3 regions of the Paenisporosarcina sp. P4_D4 genome follow, and region 2 is predicted to be linked to each of the others. Evidence: predicted binding sites of a transcription regulator. Region 2 holds the regulator's gene; each other region holds the start of a gene.
The links. The regulator Rex, encoded in region 2, represses fermentation and respiration genes when NADH is low (regulators of the CRP and FNR family bind a similar motif). The targets are predictions, from matches to a motif close to TTGTGAAATATTTCACAA.
Positions count from the first base shown of each region.

Region 1: AC1DSL_RS00965 (AtpZ/AtpI family protein) is a predicted target of Rex. The motif match lies at 1,930-1,947, and genes of this name have one in related genera.
Region 3: AC1DSL_RS06380 (cytochrome ubiquinol oxidase subunit I) is a predicted target of Rex. The motif match lies at 2,707-2,724, and genes of this name have one in related genera.

Region 1 covers NZ_JBFUIO010000001.1:194,036-200,921, forward strand. The annotation lists gene upp (uracil phosphoribosyltransferase) at 1-492, shown strand, start outside; gene wecB (non-hydrolyzing UDP-N-acetylglucosamine 2-epimerase) at 512-1,627, shown strand; gene AC1DSL_RS00965 (AtpZ/AtpI family protein) at 2,102-2,314, shown strand; gene atpB (F0F1 ATP synthase subunit A) at 2,555-3,265, shown strand; gene atpE (F0F1 ATP synthase subunit C) at 3,325-3,549, shown strand; gene atpF (F0F1 ATP synthase subunit B) at 3,700-4,233, shown strand; gene AC1DSL_RS00985 (F0F1 ATP synthase subunit delta) at 4,230-4,766, shown strand; gene atpA (F0F1 ATP synthase subunit alpha) at 4,794-6,302, shown strand; gene atpG (ATP synthase F1 subunit gamma) at 6,345-6,886, shown strand, end outside.
Region 2 covers NZ_JBFUIO010000070.1:1,667-8,552, forward strand. The annotation lists gene tsaB (tRNA (adenosine(37)-N6)-threonylcarbamoyltransferase complex dimerization subunit type 1 TsaB) at 1-320, shown strand, start outside; gene rimI (ribosomal protein S18-alanine N-acetyltransferase) at 313-768, shown strand; gene tsaD (tRNA (adenosine(37)-N6)-threonylcarbamoyltransferase complex transferase subunit TsaD) at 765-1,784, shown strand; gene AC1DSL_RS13155 (ABC-F family ATP-binding cassette domain-containing protein) at 2,122-4,053, opposite strand; gene AC1DSL_RS13160 (redox-sensing transcriptional repressor Rex) at 4,178-4,831, shown strand; gene tatA (twin-arginine translocase TatA/TatE family subunit) at 4,895-5,092, shown strand; gene tatC (twin-arginine translocase subunit TatC) at 5,114-5,893, shown strand; gene AC1DSL_RS13175 (lysostaphin resistance A-like protein) at 5,926-6,657, opposite strand; gene groES (co-chaperone GroES) at 6,853-6,886, shown strand, end outside.
Region 3 covers NZ_JBFUIO010000016.1:7,403-12,421, forward strand. The annotation lists gene cydS (cytochrome bd oxidase small subunit CydS family protein) at 15-122, opposite strand; gene AC1DSL_RS06375 (cytochrome d ubiquinol oxidase subunit II) at 137-1,162, opposite strand; gene AC1DSL_RS06380 (cytochrome ubiquinol oxidase subunit I) at 1,159-2,505, opposite strand; gene AC1DSL_RS06385 (NUDIX hydrolase) at 2,795-3,256, shown strand; gene AC1DSL_RS06390 (diacylglycerol kinase) at 3,372-4,283, opposite strand; gene AC1DSL_RS06395 (thioredoxin family protein) at 4,450-5,019, opposite strand.

The sequences.
Region 1 (6,886 bases), on a different contig from region 2:
GATATGCCTCTTGATGATGTTGAAGTAGAAACGCCAGTAACAACAGCTAAAGCAAAAGTTTTATCTGGTAAAAAATTAGGCATCGTGCCAATTTTGCGTGCCGGTATCGGTATGGTAGACGGTATTTTAACATTAATCCCAGCGGCTAAAGTCGGACATATCGGCTTATACCGTGATCCAGAAACTTTACAGCCTATCGAATATTATGTGAAGCTCCCAGCGGACGTTGAAGAGCGTGATTTTATATTAGTTGATCCAATGCTTGCAACGGGTGGATCTGCACTTGTTGCAATCAATGCTTTGAAAAACCGCGGTGCAAAAAGCATTAAATTTATGTGCTTAATCGCTGCTCCAGAAGGTGTAGAGGTTCTTCAACAAGCACACCCTGATGTTGATATCTACATTGCTGCCCTTGACGAAAAATTGGACGACCATGGTTACATCGTGCCAGGACTTGGCGATGCTGGTGACCGTTTGTTCGGAACAAAATAAGTAAGGAAGTGCTTTGACCTTGACGAAAAAATGGAAAGTCATGACGATTTTTGGGACACGCCCAGAAGCAATTAAAATGGCACCACTCGTATTGGAATTAGAAAAACATACAGACGAAATCGAATCCATCGTGACCGTAACGGCGCAACATCGCCAAATGCTTGACCAAGTATTGGACACATTCGGCATTACACCTGACTTCGATTTGAACATTATGAAAGACCGCCAGACTTTAATCGACGTGACAACACGTGGACTTGAAGGATTGGATGCAGTCATGAAAGAATCGAAGCCCGACATCGTCTTGGTACATGGCGATACGACAACGACTTTCATTGCAAGCTTAGCGGCTTTCTATAACCAAATCGCAGTTGGTCACGTAGAAGCGGGACTTCGTACATTTAATAAATACTCACCATACCCTGAGGAAATGAACCGCCAATTAACTGGTGTTATGGCAGACCTGCATTTCTCACCAACGGAAGTATCTGCAGATAACCTTCGCCGTGAAAACAAACCGGAAGATCGCATTGTCGTAACAGGCAACACGGCGATTGACGCGTTGAAAACAACGGTTCGCGAAGAGTACTCGCATCCTGTACTGGAACAAATCGGCTCAGACCGAATGATTTTATTGACGGCACACCGTCGTGAAAACTTGGGTGAACCGATGCGCAACATGTTCCGTGCAATCAAACGTTTGATTGAAGAACATGACGACGTACAAGTTGTCTACCCAGTTCATATGAATCCTGCTGTACGTGAAATAGCTAGTGAAATCCTTGGAAATGATCCACGCATTCACTTGATCGAGCCTCTAGAAGTACTCGATTTCCATAACTTCGCAGCACGTTCTTTCATTATATTGACTGATTCAGGCGGCGTGCAGGAAGAAGCACCTTCTTTAGGGAAACCGGTTCTTGTATTGCGCGATACGACTGAACGTCCAGAAGGAATCGCGGCAGGAACATTGAAGCTAGCGGGTACGGACGAAGAAACAATTTATGGTTTAGCAAAAGATTTGCTGACGAACGATGAAGCTTATGCGTCAATGTCTCATGCATCCAACCCGTATGGTGACGGTGAAGCATCAAGACGAATCGTTGAAGCGCTGAAAGACTATTTAAATAAGTAGAAAAAAGGAAAAGGGACAGCCTCGGCAGTCCCTTTCACTATGACATTGTTAGGGAATTGTATCCGAAAACGTGAATTTTAGATATAGTTGTCCGAATTCTAGATAAACGTAGGTGAAATCTAGATAACGCTACTCGAATTGAAGATATCACCACACAAAATGCAGATAACCTTCTTCGAATACGAGATAAACATCGAGATAACCACTACTAAACAATCTGCACCAGCACCAAAAAAAGATATTTCATAACAACTCAGCCTGCTGTTTGCAAATTTGTCGACAATATGTCGATTGAGGCGACTTTGTGAAGTTTTTCACGGGAATCAATTGACATCATTTTACCCCTATTGTATGCTTACAAAGGGTATGAATGAGAGGGCTTTCATGTGTATAATTCACGTTGAAACCTTGTCGTATCTGCTTTCTATCAGATTCGCGATTTTTACAAAGTCATGCAAAAACGTGAGGATCACCATGCGTCAAACGAGACGTCCTTTACAAGAAATGGCCCTTTATTCGGCTATTCTCTCACAACTTGTTGGTTCTATTTTAATAGGAGTTTTCACTGGAATGTGGCTCGATGACAAAATAGACACCACCCCGTTATTTTTAGTGCTTTTTCTGTTCATTGGCCTTGCAGTCGGTGTAACAGCCATGATCTTGACCATTCAAAAGAGTGAATCATGATTTAGACCGTTATTTATGTATAGGAAGAAACTCATTTAACAGTTTCAACAGTAAGACCATACATAGAAACTACTTTCCGTTTAAACACCCTTTGCAAGAATTTCTTTCGGTTTGACATGAAGAATGTCGAAATCAGGAAGAAGCATGAATTCAGTAATCTCGATTGTCTTCTATTAATAGTAGACAGGATTATATACATGAAAAACTCTATACCGAATTGTGAAAGAGAGGTGAATGCACGTGCATCATGAGAACCCGACGGTGGTATGGCTTGGGCTTACGTTCAACCTATCAAACGTTATGATGCTAACAGTAACGGCACTTATCGTTCTATTAATCGCAGTAGTTTCTACTCGGAACTTAAGTTTAAAGCCAACTGGTATGCAAAATTTTATGGAGTGGTTAATGGACTTCGTAAAAGGGATTATCAAAAGCAATATGGACTGGAATACAGGTGGACGATTCCATGTTCTAGGTATTACGCTTATCATGTTCATCTTTGTAGCGAACATGTTAGGTCTACCATTTTCAATCGTTATCAATGGTGAATTGTGGTGGAAATCTCCAACCGCAGATCCAATCATAACGATGACGTTAGCGGTTATGGTCATGATATTAACTCATTACTATGGCATCAAGTTAAAAGGTCTTTCCGAGTACGGAAAAGATTTCTTGAAACCTTTACCGTTCCTTCTGCCCCTTAAGATTGTAGAAGAGTTCGCCAATACGGTGACACTTGGTCTTCGACTTTACGGGAACATTTATGCAGGGGAAGTATTGCTAGGGTTACTAGCAGGTATTGGCGGCGCAAGTATTTTTGGTTTTGCAGGAGCATTGATTCCAACATTAGCTTGGCAAGGTTTCTCGATTTTCGTCGGAACGATTCAATCGTTCATCTTCGTCATTTTAACAATGGTTTATATGTCTCACAAAGTGAGTCATGATCATTAAGTATAACTTGTTCAATACTTGAACAAAGAAAAAACAAATTTCAAGGAGGCAACACACACATGGAAGGTTCAATTGGTATTTTAGCAGCAGCAATCGCAATCGGTTTAGGAGCTCTAGGAGCAGGTATCGGTAACGGATTAATCGTTTCAAAAACAATCGAAGGTATGGCTCGCCAACCTGAAGCACGTGGATTATTACAAACAACAATGTACATCGGGGTTGCATTAGTAGAAGCCCTTCCTATCATCGCAGTAGTTATCGCGTTCATCGTTTTAAACAAATAATATATATATACTCACAAATGGTAATGGCGAAGTTGATCTTTGACGATTCTTCGTCATTCTCTTATGAATATTGATCGTTTTTAAACATAGAAAATCCATCTGTTTAGATTCAGATAAAGACTTGAAGCTCTTGAAGGGAGTGAAACAATCGTGTTTTTGGATTACCTCGTCCTAAATGCCACTACAGAACATGCTGTAAAAGCACTTAACACTGGTGACATTTTTGCTACTTTAATCGTTTTCATCCTTTTAATGGTCCTATTGAAGAAATTCGCATGGGGTCCGTTGATGGGAGTAATGAAGCAACGTGAAGAGTTAATTGTTAGTGAAATCGAAGCAGCTGAAAAAAGCCGCCAAGAATCACATCAATTACTTGAAGAACAACGTGCCTTATTAAAAGAAGCACGCACAGAAGCACAAGCGATTGTTGAAAACGCGAAGCAACAAGGCGATGCACAACGTGAAGAAATCATCACAACTGCACGCGCTGAAGCAGGCCGTTTGAAAGAATCAGCTGTCCGTGAGATTGAAACAGAAAAAGAAAAAGCTATCGCAGCAGTACGCGAAGAAGTTGTATCTCTATCTGTTCTTGCAGCATCTAAAGTTCTTGGAAAACAAATTTCTGAAGAAGATAACCGTGCGTTAATCGAAGAAACGATTGCGAAGGCAGGCGATGTAGTGTGAGTCAATCAACTGCAGCGAAACGTTATGCCCTAGCATTGTTTCAACTAGCACAACAACATAACCAACTAGCTCACGTGGAAGAAGATTTCCGTGAAGTGAAAGTGGTATTTAAAGAAAATCGTGAATTGCAGGTTATGCTTGCTTCTCCAAAGCTTTCTTTAGACCGTAAAAAAGAGTTGATTCGTGAGTTATTCGGTAAAGCTAATCCATTCGTAGTGAATACACTGCAAGTGTTGATTGACCGTAAACGAATCAATGAAGTAGTGGCAGTAGCTACTGAATTTGAAACACTTTCAAACGAAGCACAAGGTATTGCTGACGCGAAAGTATTCTCTACACGTCCTTTGACTGATGATGAGCGTGCGGCGATTTCGTCTGCATTTGCACACAAAGTAGGGGTGAACTCTTTACGCATTGAAAACGAAATTGATCCATCATTGATTGGTGGCATTCGTCTTCAAATCGGGAATCGTATTTTCGATAGCAGCGTAAGCGCTAAGCTAGACCGCTTGAAAAAACAACTTATTGGTTAATATTATGAAACGAAAGAGGTGACATACATGAGCATCAAAGCTGAAGAAATCAGTGTCTTGATTAAACAGCAGATTGAAAATTATCAATCTGAGATGAAAGTTAGCGATGTGGGTACAGTTATCCAAATTGGTGATGGTATCGCTCGTGCTCATGGTCTCGACAACGTCATGGCTGGAGAATTATTGGAATTCTCTACCGGTGTTATGGGTATGGCACAAAACTTAGAAGCGAACAACGTAGGTATCGTTATTCTAGGACCATATGCAGATATCAAAGAAGGCGATGAAGTACGTCGTACAGGCCGTATTATGGAAGTACCAGTTGGACCAGAATTGATTGGCCGTGTTGTCAATCCACTAGGCCAACCAGTTGATGGCTTAGGCCCAATCAACACAACAAAAACTCGTCCAATCGAAAGCCCAGCACAAGGTGTTATGGCCCGTAAATCGGTTCATGAACCATTGCAAACTGGGATCAAAGCGATTGACGCACTAGTGCCGATCGGCCGTGGTCAACGTGAGTTAATCATCGGTGACCGTCAAACAGGTAAAACAGCTGTTGCGATCGATACAATCCTTAACCAAGCTGACCAAAACATGATTTGTATTTACGTAGCAATCGGTCAAAAAGAATCGACTGTTCGTAACGTAGTTGAAACGCTTCGTAAAAACGGCGCATTAGAATACACAATCGTTGTTACTGCATCAGCATCTCAACCAGCTCCATTATTGTACCTAGCTCCTTACACAGGTATTACAATGGCGGAAGAATTCATGTTTGATGGCAAGCATGTACTAATTGTTTATGATGATTTATCTAAACAAGCTGCTGCTTACCGCGAACTTTCATTATTACTTCGTCGTCCTCCGGGTCGTGAAGCATATCCAGGGGATGTATTCTACTTACATAGCCGCTTGTTAGAGCGTGCTGCTAAGTTGAATGAAACACTTGGTTCAGGGTCAATTACAGCTCTTCCATTCGTTGAGACACAAGCTGGAGATATCTCTGCTTATATTCCAACAAACGTAATTTCGATTACGGATGGACAGATCTTCTTACAATCTGACCTATTCTTCTCAGGTGTTCGTCCAGCAATCAACGCGGGTCTTTCAGTATCACGTGTTGGTGGTTCAGCTCAAATTAAAGCAATGAAAAAAGTTGCGGGTACACTACGTCTTGACTTAGCTGCATTCCGTGAACTTGAAGCATTCGCTCAATTCGGTTCTGACCTTGATAAAATAACTCAATCCAAATTAAACCGTGGTGCACGTACAGTAGAAGTATTGAAACAAGACTTGAACAAACCGCTTAAGGTTGAAAAACAAGTTATTATTCTTTACGCTCTTACACGTGGTCACTTAGATGATATTCCAGTTCAAGATATCGTTCGTTTCGAGAACGAATTGCATAGCTGGTTAGATTCAAACCACACAAACGTTTTAGATCACATCCGTACAACAAAAGATCTTCCTGCTGACGAAGACTTAGTAAACGCGATCTCAGCGTTTAAAAAGACATTTGCTAAATCAGAGTAATCTTTTTGGATGAATAAAAAACGATAAGGTGGTGAAATACCAGTGGCATCATTACGCGACATTAAAAGCCGAATAACATCGACAAAGAAAACGAGCCAGATTACAAAAGCGATGCAAATGGTGTCGGCTTCGAAATTGAACCGTGCAGAATTGAATGCGAAATCATTCGTTCCTTACATGGCGAAAATTGAAGATGTCGTAGGAGCAATCGCTTCAGGAACTAGCGATAATGGGCATGCAATGCTCAAATCTCGCCCTGTAGCTAAGACAGCTTACCTCGTCATCACTGCTGACCGTGGACTTGCGGGTGCATACAACAGTAACGTGTTACGTGCTGTAACGAATGCAATTCGTGAACGTCACACATCAAATGATCAATTTGTAGTCTTTGCAGTTGGACGTATCGGTCGTGATTTCTTCACGAAACGCGGCATTACAGTAATTGAAAGTGCAGTCGGTTTACCGGATCAGCCTTCATTTGCTGATATTAAAGAAATAGCGCGCAAGGCTGTTGGTATGTTCACAGAAGGTATGTATGATGAACTTTATATGTACTACAACCATTTTGTTAGCGCCATTCAACA
Region 2 (6,886 bases):
AATCTATTCTGCCAGATGGTCATTATGCGTTGGAAGCAGTGTTGGAAGAGTTGGCGACGAGAGAAGAAGATATTTTGTTTGTAGGGAAAGATGTAGCGATTCACTGGGAAGCCATTCAACAAATTTTAGGTGAACGTGCTATTCGTGCACCATTTCATCAGGACTTGCCAAAAGGTTCTGTGGTAATTGAGCAAGCAATGAAGAAACCATTGCCTTCAATAGAAGAAACGCATCATTTCGTACCGGATTATAAGCGGATTACGGAAGCTGAAACAAACTGGCGTGCTGAACAGCAAAAGGCTGGTCAAACGAATGAGTGAATCAGTCAGCTATAGAAAAATGACCTTTGACGATATTGACGGGGTCTTGAGAATTGAACATGAAGCCTTCAGTCAACCCTGGACACGCGATGCGTTCGTTCAGGAGATGACAACAAACTTGCATGCGTATTATTTAATCGCTGAAGATGAAGATCAACAAATTGTAGGTTTCTGTGGGATGTGGCTCGTAATGGATGAAAGCCATATCACAAACGTCGCAGTGACCGAGCATGTGAAAGGCCAAGGAATCGGAGAAGGACTTATGCGTGAAGCGATACGAGTGGCAAAAGAGCATGGTGTAGTGCTGATGACGTTGGAAGTACGAGTTAGTAATACGATCGCTCAAAATCTGTACCGTAAATTAGATTTTCAAAATGGTGGAATCCGAAAAGGTTATTATTCAGATAACCATGAGGATGCACTGGTGATGTGGGTGGAATTCAAATGACGAAAGATCAAATTATATTAGGTATTGAAACGAGCTGTGATGAGACGGCTGCATCAATTGTGCGTAATGGAAGAGAAATCGTATCCAACGTCGTTTCATCTCAAATCGAAAGCCATAAACGCTTCGGGGGAGTAGTCCCAGAAATCGCTTCTCGACACCATGTAGAGCAAGTGACAATCGTGATTGAAGAAGCGTTGAAGCAAGCGAATATGCAGCCAAGTGATTTGGATGCTGTAGCTGTTACCGAAGGACCAGGACTTGTCGGTGCATTGCTAATCGGTATTAATGCCGCAAAAGCATTCGCGTTCGCAAATCAATTGCCCCTAGTTGGGGTTCATCATATTGCAGGGCATATTTATGCCAATCAGTTAGTGGAGCCTATGCAATTTCCTTTATTGGCCCTGGTCGTATCAGGCGGGCATACGGAAATAGTTCTAATGAAAGAACATGGGTCGTTTGAGCTGATTGGAGAAACGCGTGATGACGCGGCAGGGGAAGCATATGACAAAGTAGCGAGAGTGTTGAAGCTTCCTTATCCAGGTGGTCCGCATATTGACCGGCTAGCGCATGAAAGCGAAGAAGCTATCGCATTTCCACGTATTTGGTTGGAAGAAGGATCGTATGATTTCAGCTTCAGCGGCTTGAAGTCATCGGTCATCAATTATATGCATAATGCTGAACAGCGTGGGGAAGAGATTAAACCACAAGCGGTTGCTGCAGGTTTCCAGAACAGTGTGGTTGAAGTGCTCACAGCGAAGACATTGCGTGCAGCCAAGCAATTTAACGCTAAGCAAGTAATTGCAGCTGGTGGAGTTTCTGCGAACAAAGGATTGCGAAAATCGCTAGAAGACACTTTTGCAAAAGAAGGAATTCCGTTTACAGTTCCACCTTTGTTTTTATGTACCGATAATGCGGCAATGATTGCTGCTGCTGGCTCTGTTATGTTCGGAAAAGGGATTACAAGTACACTGGCAATGAACGGCAGACCGGGTATGACATTATTCGACTGGAATTAAGTAGGATCGATTCTCTAATAAAAGAGAATCGATTCTTTTTTTAGCAAAAATGAATTGTGATGTCAATAGAGAACATCTGTACTTATGCACATTTTGTGGACAACTTGTGTATAAGTGACTGGAATTCAATATATAGTGGTACGATTTACATTGAAGTATGTGTATAAAAACTTTTTTTTCTGTGGATAGTGTGCATAAGTCTGTTGATAGATTGATATATCAACCTTTTGCATGTGAATAAATTTGTGGAAAGAAAAATGTCGAAATTTGTACTTGACCCATATATATGGGTCTTAAATAGTAAGAAAATACCGCATGTTTTGACATGCGGTAACAGTTAATATGATTCTAACTCTTCTTCTAATTCAACCCATTCTGTCATGAATGTTTCTTGTTCTTCTTTATAAGCATCCAGCTCTGTTTGAAGGGTCATTAATTGCGTATGATCTTGGAAAATGGCTGGGTCACATAATTTTTCTTCCACAGCATTAATTTGTTCCTCAATGGTTTGTAATTGAGTTTCAAGTTCTTCCAAGCGTCTTGTGATCTGTCGTTCCCGTTTCTTTGCCTCTTTATCGATGGTGGAAGTGGATTGCTTCGCCGTTGCAGCTTCTATTGCTTTAGGACCTGCTTGCTCAGCTCGAATTTCTTCTAACTCTTTTTTCTTTTCGACATAGTAATCGTAATCACCTAAATATTCAAAGGCACCATCACTTGATAACTCAATCACTTTCGTGGCAATCCGGTTAATAAAGTAGCGGTCATGTGATACGAATAGGATAGTACCGGGATAGTCGATTAAGGCATTCTCCAGTACTTCTTTGCTATCAAGATCCAAATGGTTAGTTGGCTCATCGAGAATCAAGGTGTTGGCTTTCAACATCATCAGTTTCGCCAAAGCAACACGCGCTTTTTCACCGCCTGATAATGAAGAAATCGATTTAGTCACATCATCACCACTGAACAGGAATCGTCCTAACACATTCCGGACATCTTTCTCATTCATTAATGGCCATTCGTCCCACAATTCTCTCAGTACGGAGCGAGTTCCCGTCAATTTTGCCTGTTCCTGGTCATAGTAACCGAATTGAACATTGGTCCCGTAATGTATGGATCCATCTATCGGTGGGATATCCTTAACCACCGTTTTCAGTAAAGTGGATTTCCCGACACCGTTCGGTCCGACCAGGGCGATGCGGTCTTCACGGAATACACGGAGGTTGACGTCCTGAGAGACAGGTTTCCCAGAATAACCGACTGTTACATCTTGCACTTTCAAGACGTCATTGCCACTTTGACGGTCAATAGAAAATCCGAAATTCGCAGATTTTTCATCCCCGTCCGGCGAATCCATCCAATCCGTTTTCTCCAATACTTTGCGACGTGACTGTGCCATCTTAGTCGTGGAAGCACGTGCAAGGTTACGTTGAACAAAATCTTCAAGTTTAGCTTTTTCCTCTTGTTGCTTATCAAATGTTTTCATATCGCGTTCGTACGTCTTGGCCTTTTCATCCAAGTAAGCACTATAATTACCTACAAAACGTTTCACTTTGTGACGGGAAACTTCATATACAAAGTTCACGACTTGATCAAGGAAGTAACGGTCATGCGAAACGATAAGTATCGCACCAGGATATCCTTGAAGATAACGCTCCAGCCAACTGAGCGTATCGATGTCCAAATGGTTCGTCGGCTCATCAAGAATCAGTAAATCTGGCTTTGTTAATAATAATTTAGCCAATGCCAGTCGAGTTTTTTGACCACCCGATAGCGATTGAATTGGTTTTGTGTATTCTTCAGGGAAGAATTGCATTCCGTGAAGGACGGAACGGGTATCCGCTTCATACTGATAGCCACCGGAGTCTTTGAATGCCACTTGTTTATTGTCATAGTCAGACATGATACGCGCATAAGACTCAGCGTTTTCATATACTTCGGGATTCGCCATTTGCTGTTCCAGGGAACGCAATTCTCTTTCAGCATCCCGGTGATGCTCAAAAATGGTCATCATTTCGTCCCAAATGGATAAGTCGGAGTCAATGCCTGCATGTTGTTCCATATAACCGACTTTTGTGCCTTTAGGAATGATGATTTCTCCAGAGTCATACGACATTTCACCTGCAATAATTTTCAGGAGTGTCGACTTTCCGYCACCGTTTCGTCCGACTAAAGCCACACGGTCACGATGGTTAATTTCAAGTTTGACACCGCTTAATATTTCATCGACGACAAACGATTTATATAATTGATTCACTTGTAAGACAATCATGAATTCCACCTCAGTTCTCACTTAGTTTAATGGATGCCAGGAACTCATGCAACGACTGAACTTTACTTCTCTCATTTACTCATGTAAGATGAAAGCGATTTCGCTTGAATGCAGGAGGAACGGCATGAAACAAGAACCGCTTAAAATTCCACAAGCTACAACTAAAAGATTACCTCTCTATTACCGATTCATCCAAAACTTCTCGAACGCAGGGAAGAAAAGGGTATCTTCACAGGAACTGAGTGAAGCGATGAAAATAGATTCAGCAACTATTCGCCGGGACTTTTCACATTTTGGTGCGTTAGGCAAAAAAGGTTACGGTTATGATGTGCCAAATCTGTTGGCATTTTTCCGTCAAACACTCGATCAGGATGAAGAAACGAATGTCGCATTAATTGGTGTAGGTAGTTTAGGGACGGCATTTCTGAAATACAATTTCCATAAAAATCATAACACCCGAATCGTAGTGGCATTTGATACAAGTGCAACGAAAGATGGGATGATTAGTGACATCCCGATCTTCGAGCCTAGCAAGCTAGAAGAAAAAATACAGGAATACGGAATCGAACTCGTGATTTTAACCGTGCCTTCAAGAGCAGCGCAGGAAGTAACGGACCGATTAACGAAAACATCCGTAAAAGGGATTTTGAACTTCACGCCGATTCGTCTGACTGTCCCTGATACGATACGTGTTCATACAATTGATTTGTCCGTAGAGCTGCAAACACTGATTTACTTCATTAAACAGGATGAAGAAACGTTCACACATAATTCATAGAAGCAAATAGCAAACTAAGCAAAAATGCGTTAAAATAAATATAGACACGAGGAGGTGCCTATCATGCCTACAGGTCCATTGAGTATTTTATTGATTGTGGTAGTGGCTTTACTTGTATTCGGTCCGAAAAAGCTTCCTGAACTGGGACGAGCATTCGGCAGTTCGCTTCGCGAATTCAAAAATGCAACAAGAGGTCTAGTCGATGACGACGAAGATGACGATCATAAAAAGAAGAAAAAGATAGAAGAAGAAGATAAGTAAGTACGTTAGGGTGTTTTTCTGATGGAAGAAAGAGACATGACTACAGTTGAACATATTATTGAATTAAGAAAACGACTGATGATAATCGTCGTTTTCTTTGTTATAGCAGTGATCATCAGCTATTTCCTAGCTGGCCCACTGATAGAATTTTTGCAGGTAAGTGAAGAAGCACGCAACATAACATTGAATGCATTTAAAATTACGGATCCATTTAAAATATTAATTTCCGTAATGATGGTTTTGGCAATAGTCATGACATCCCCACTCATTTTATATCAAATTTGGGCATTCATTTCTCCAGGACTCTATCAAAAAGAGCGAACGGCAACTCTTAGCTACATTCCGTTTATCTTTTTGTTATTTATAGCAGGGGTTTCATTTTCCTACTATGTCGTATTCCCATTTGTCATCCATTTCATGGCTGACTTATCAGCTGATCTGAACATTGTGCAGACAATCGGGATCAATGAATACTTCGAATTCCTGTTTCAATTGACCATTCCATTCGGTTTTGTTTTCCAAATGCCGGTTATCTTGCTGTTCCTGACCCGATTAGGGATTTTGACACCGATGATGCTGACCAAGTATCGCAAGTATATTTACCTTGTGCTTGTGGTGGTTGCGGATATTTTAACGCCACCAGATATTATGTCGCACGTTTTGGTTACACTTCCGCTCATCTTGCTGTTTGAATTCAGCATTGTCATAGCCAAAATAGGCTATCGCAAATTTATAAAGGCAGAAGCTCTTCAAAAAATCGAAGAAGCGAAACGCCAAAATGAAAGCCTTCCACCTCTATAATGGTGGAAGGCTTTTTGCTTTTAGTGCTTTTATTATTGTGAATTGGATAGTGATTCTAAATACTTTTGATAGCGTTCAATGTTCTCCATATTTAATTGAATCAATACAACAAACCCATTCAACAGCATATGGGAGATGATCGAAGTCAAAATTCGTCTAGTTTTATAGTATAAAAATGCGAATATAAATCCTGACACGGCATAGAGTAAAAGGTGTGTGAAATCAAAATGGATAATCGCAAATACGATGGCACTCACTGCACCTGCAATGAAGAAATTTGTTTTTTGGACAAGGTTACCGAAAATGACCCGTCTGAAAATCAGTTCTTCAAGAATAGGGGCAAACAAGGCAATCGCAAAAATCGCCATTGGCACTGCTTCGGCAATTTGTATTAGTGAAGCGGTATTTTCGGATCCCTGCTCGATTCCAAAGGATTGTTCAATAAGCGAGGCAATGGCTTGTCCGAAGAGTACCATAAAGAAACCGGCAATTCCCCAAAGAATCGAAGCGGGGACAGAACTCTTTTTACCCTTTAAGTGATTTAAAAAAGCACCATCTTTACGAATGATTAGTAAAACAATAAGTGTGGCCACTGCCATGCTCAGGAACACCCACCAGCCACTTGCTAACAACTTGGCTTGCTCGATTTCCATGCCTTCCCGACCTTTCAAATAGCTGAAAATGAGGGGAGCAAATAAGGCGCCAGACAGTTGCATTACGATGTAAACCAATATGAGATAAAACGCTGTTTTGTTATTTTTCACAGATAGTTTCCTTTCATCAAAAGAAGTTCTCTTCCTATTGTATTGTTTTTCGTGAGTCCTCGCAAAGAATACAAAAAATCTGTATGTTCCCACTTGCAAAAATGTGAGTGATTCATTATGATAGGAATTGTGTTAGCACTCAAGAAGAGAGAGTGCTAATAAAATAATTACTACCATTCAAGGAGGTTGTTTCACTTGTTAAAACCATTAGGCGATCGTATTGTAATCG
Region 3 (5,019 bases), on a different contig from region 2:
GCGTTTTCATTTACCTATTCTTTTTTTCGTAATGGTCCGTCTTTTGGGGCGAACCAAAATGCTGTGATGATTGCACCGATGAGGACGATGAATGGTGCGTAAAAAATCATAAAATCCGTCATATGATTGGCCTCCTTTAGGCGTGGTTATCTTTATTCCCACGAACGTAGTCTTTATTGAACAGGAACAACTTCAGCAATAAATACAAGGATGGAAGCAATAATCCAAGTCCCGCAATGAAAGCAACAATCAAGGCGATTGCCATCGCTTCGTTCGTGAAACTATCGTAAATCGTCAAATAAGGATATAACAGGTACGGATAATGTGAAATCCCGTAGCCGAAGAATGCCAAGGCAAACTGCCCTGTCAACAAACCGAACGCCAAGCCATAATTTTTACGTTTCCAAATCAGCCATACCGTTCCGACAAACATCAGGAATGAAATACCAAACACCCACCATAAATCAAGAATGCGCGCATAGTGTTCCGGATTATGTCCGCGAAGCTCGAAGATGATTCCGCCTGCTGTGATCATCGTTGGCAATGCCCAAATGAGCGAATACTTACGAAGCAATTCAGTTGCCGATCGGTCACCTGCTTTATTGGCATACCAAGTCAGGAAGACAGCCGAAATATAAAGCAGTGCCGCGATGCTTAATACAACTATGCTCCAGGTCAACGGACTCGTAAAGAGCTTCCAGTAATCCAGGACTGGATGGTCATTTACCATTGAGATGAATCCGCCTTCGGAAATCGTCAAAACGATTGAAAGTGATGCCGGGATAAACAAACCGGATAACCCGTACATGAAGGTATATCCTTTATGCCCATATGAACCATACATCGCAAATGCGTAATAGGATCCGCGGATTGCAAGCAGGATGATCGCGATGCTTGCAGGAACCAATAGCGTCGTCCCATAGTAGAATGCAGTTTTAGGGAAGAAACCGATAATCCCGACGAAGAAGAAAACGAGAAATACATTTGTTACTTCCCATACAGGTGAGAGGTAGCGCTCAATAATGTTCGTCAGGATATGGTCACGCCTAGTCAGTGTGTTATATGCATTGAAGAAACCTGCACCAAAGTCGATGGATCCGATTATCAAGTAGCCAAACAGGAAAATCCATAAGACAGAAAGTCCGACTATTTCGAGCGTCATACGAAGTCACCGCCTTTTTCTTTGCGTCTATCCTCAATTTCTTGCTCCACTGGATTCTTCTTGAACATGCGTCTGAGAATGACGACACTACCTACTCCAAGAATCAGATATAGACCGGCAAATAGCACCAGAATTAAATCCACTTGGCCACTGGTCGTAGCCGCATCCTCCACTCGCATGATGTTTCGCAAAATCCAAGGCTGACGGCCTACTTCTGCGAGCCACCAACCGAATTCAATTGCCAGCACTGCTAACGGTCCGCTCGCAACAAGCAGCCATCTGAACCATTTCGTCTGTACAATCGACCACTTTCTCCATACCGCGAATACATAGACAGCAGAAAGGAAAGCTAGCCACATGCCGATTGTCACCATCATGTCAAATAAGTAATGAATGTATAGTGGTGGTTCTTCATCATCAGGCACTTGGTCAAGTCCCTTAACTTCAGAGAATGGGTCGCCATGGGCAAGAATACTCAGCGCATATGGAATTTTGATGGCATACTTAACTTCCCCATCGTCCAGAACGCCGTACATTACTAACGAAGCATTTTCTTCCGTCTCAAAATGCCATTCCGCAGCAGCGAGTTTTTCAGGCTGGTACTCCGCCAAATATTTCCCGGAGAAGTCCCCGATAATTGCCGTTGCAATAGAGAAGATAAGGCCGAGCTTCATTGTTAAAAACAAGGCTTTTTTATGGTACACATGATTGGAGCCTCTCAATAATCGGTAAGCAGCAATCGAAGCAAGCACAAATGCCGCCGTCATGTAGGCTGTCACAACAACATGCGCCACTTTAGTAGGCATTGCAGGGTTGAACATGGCCAGCAGAGGATTGATGTTAATCAATTCCCCATCTACCAAATCAAATCCTTGAGGAGCATTCATGAATGCATTCACAATCGTAATAAATACCGCTGAGAATGATGCCCCGACTGCAACCGGAATCAGTAATAATAAATGTTTCTTTTGATTTTCAAATCGATCCCATGTATATAAATAAATCCCTAAAAATATGGCTTCAAAGAAAAACGCGAACGTTTCCATGAATAATGGCAAAGCTATCACGTTCCCTGCAAGTTCCATAAAGTTCGGCCAGAGTAATGAAAGTTGGAGACCAATGGCCGTCCCTGTAACTACGCCCACTGCAACTGTGATGACGAAACCACGTGCCCACCGTCTTGCGAGAAGAATGTAATGTTCATCATTTTTCTTGATTCCCACCCACTGGGCGATCATAATCATGAGCGGAATACCTACCCCAATGGTGGCATAGATAATATGAAACGATAGCGTAAGTTCAGTTAATATCCTACTAAAAAATACTGCTTCTTCATTCCCCACTTAAAACCCCTCCTATTAACTTCAGAAAATCCTACCTATTATCGACAACATCATAATGGTTGCCACAATAAACGCAAGCCACATTAACTTTTTCTCTTGTTTTTTATACATGTCGTCACCTTCCTTAATTCCTATCATACCCCAATTAGAGTCATTCAAAATCTCGGGATGTATCGATTTTGTCACGTCCCTGTGAAGGAAATGTGAAAACTATCACATATTGATATTGCGAAAGTTCTGAGCATTTTGTATTCTAAGTAAATCATACTTAATTTTCGAGGTGAATGCGATGAAAACGAAGCGTAAAGTGTTGGCGTACATAACAAAAGGCCAGGCACCCAATTTGGAATTACTTGTTTTCGAGCACAAACAACATCCGGAAGCAGGCTTGCAAGTTCCAGCCGGCACAATCGAAGAAGACGAGCAACTAATTGATGCATTGTACCGGGAAATTAATGAAGAAACAGGTATCACGCGTGACAAACTGTCTTTCATTGGAAAAATCCACAAGTATAACTATTATCCGAATGGAAAAGGCACAGTTCATGAACGTAATTTTTTCCATCTGGATTATGCGGGCGACCAACAAAATTGGGAGCACCTTGTGGTTTGCGATGGATTAGATAACGGCCTCACATTCCAGTTCCGTTGGGAGCCACTCGGAACGTTGCCAAAACTTGCAGGTGCACAGGATGTTGCAGTTGAGATGCTAAGTCTGAGAAGAAAGAGACATGAGGAATCGACCGATTGAGTAAAAGGCGAGAAAATCCATTCATTGATGATTGGTGGAAAACCTGTCTTTACAAGTTACTATAAAAAGAACAAAGAGCATTTCCTGGTCTTCCAGGAAATGCTCTACAAATTAATTATGGACGGTCTTGTTCACGAATGTCGTTGATCGGAACAAACACTTCAATATGACGATATAAATTTTCAAATACCGCTGGTGCATTCCCACCGTATTCACCGTCTAAATTTAGTTGGACATGATCGTCTGCTGATACAGTGATATGTTTGGCTTTTTTATAAACAACATGAGGATCTTCCAAATGCTCACCACGTATTGCAAGGGTTGCCAATCGAATAAACTCGGCAATGTTACACTTTCTCAAAATGAGTAATGTAAACAGGCCATCATTGACGCTCGAGTCGGGAGCAAGTCTTTCAAATCCACCTACTGAATTTGTCAGGCCCACAAGAAACATCATCGCTTCGTCATCAAACACTTCCCCATCGTATTCTATCCTTACTTGGGAAGCGCGAATAGACGGCAGCATTTCAATTCCTTTTAAATAATATGCGAGTTGACCAAGTACAGTTTTCAACTTACTCGGTACGTCATACGTTAACTCAGTTATTTTCCCGCCGCCCGCGATATTAATAAAATAGCGATCATTGACAACGCCAACATCAACGGGAATTGTATCGTTCGCCAAAATAATGTTCACTGCCTTATCAATATCTCGAGGAATTCGAAGTGCGCGCGCAAAGTCATTAGTCGTTCCCATTGGGATTAGGCCGACTTTCGGGCGCTTTTCAAATTGACTGATTCCGGCCACTACTTCATTTAACGTGCCGTCCCCACCAGCTGCAATCACCAGGTCAAATCCTCGCTCCACTGCATAATTAGCGGCTCCAACAGCGTCACCTTCACACGTCGTTGCGTGACATGACGTTTCGTAACCAGCCTTCTCTAATTTTTCTAAAACCTCAGGCAAGTGTTTTTTGAATAACTCACGGCCAGATGTTGGATTGTAAATAATGCGTGCACGTTTCATACACATTTCCTTCTTCCTGCTTTACATTTTATTCTATTTGCTAGGACTCCTGAGCGATCTGAAAAGTTCCCTGTCAACAGTTCAGCAGGAATAGTCCACGAAAAGAAGCCGGACATATGCCTCGGCTTGATTTCTTTATTATATACGAATGCACCCAGTAGAACAATTATGACTGTTTTTGCAGTGCTCCTGTAAATTCCTTACGGATGTCCTCGTAAACCCACAACCAGTATTCAGGTGTAGATTTGTACTGAGCTGTGATTTTCTCAATAAAATCCTTTTGCTTGTCTTTGAACGTTGGGTCATCTGATGCGGGCATTTCTTTACGAAGTTCCATCACATATTCTTGAAGTTTCGGTGCACGAGGACCCCATTTCGCAATGACTTTTCCATCTTGATTCAACAATAAGTAAATTGGGATTGATCGGCCACCGTTTGTTAAATAACGGTCCATTAAGTCCAAAGTTTGATCTCGGTAAACTACTCGGACCTCTATATCTGCCGCTTCAGCAACACGACGCAAAATCGGATTATTCATCATAGCATCCCCGCACCAATCTTCAGTAATAGCTAAAATGCGTGGCGATTTATCTTTTAATAAGGAAATGAATTCATCGTCTTGAGGGACATGGAATTGTTCATAAATATGAAAGCTGTTGTCTTTATGGGTCTCCATTTTCTCCATATATTCATTCAAAGAAATGGCTTCATCAAAGTATTGTTGTTCTGTTTTCAT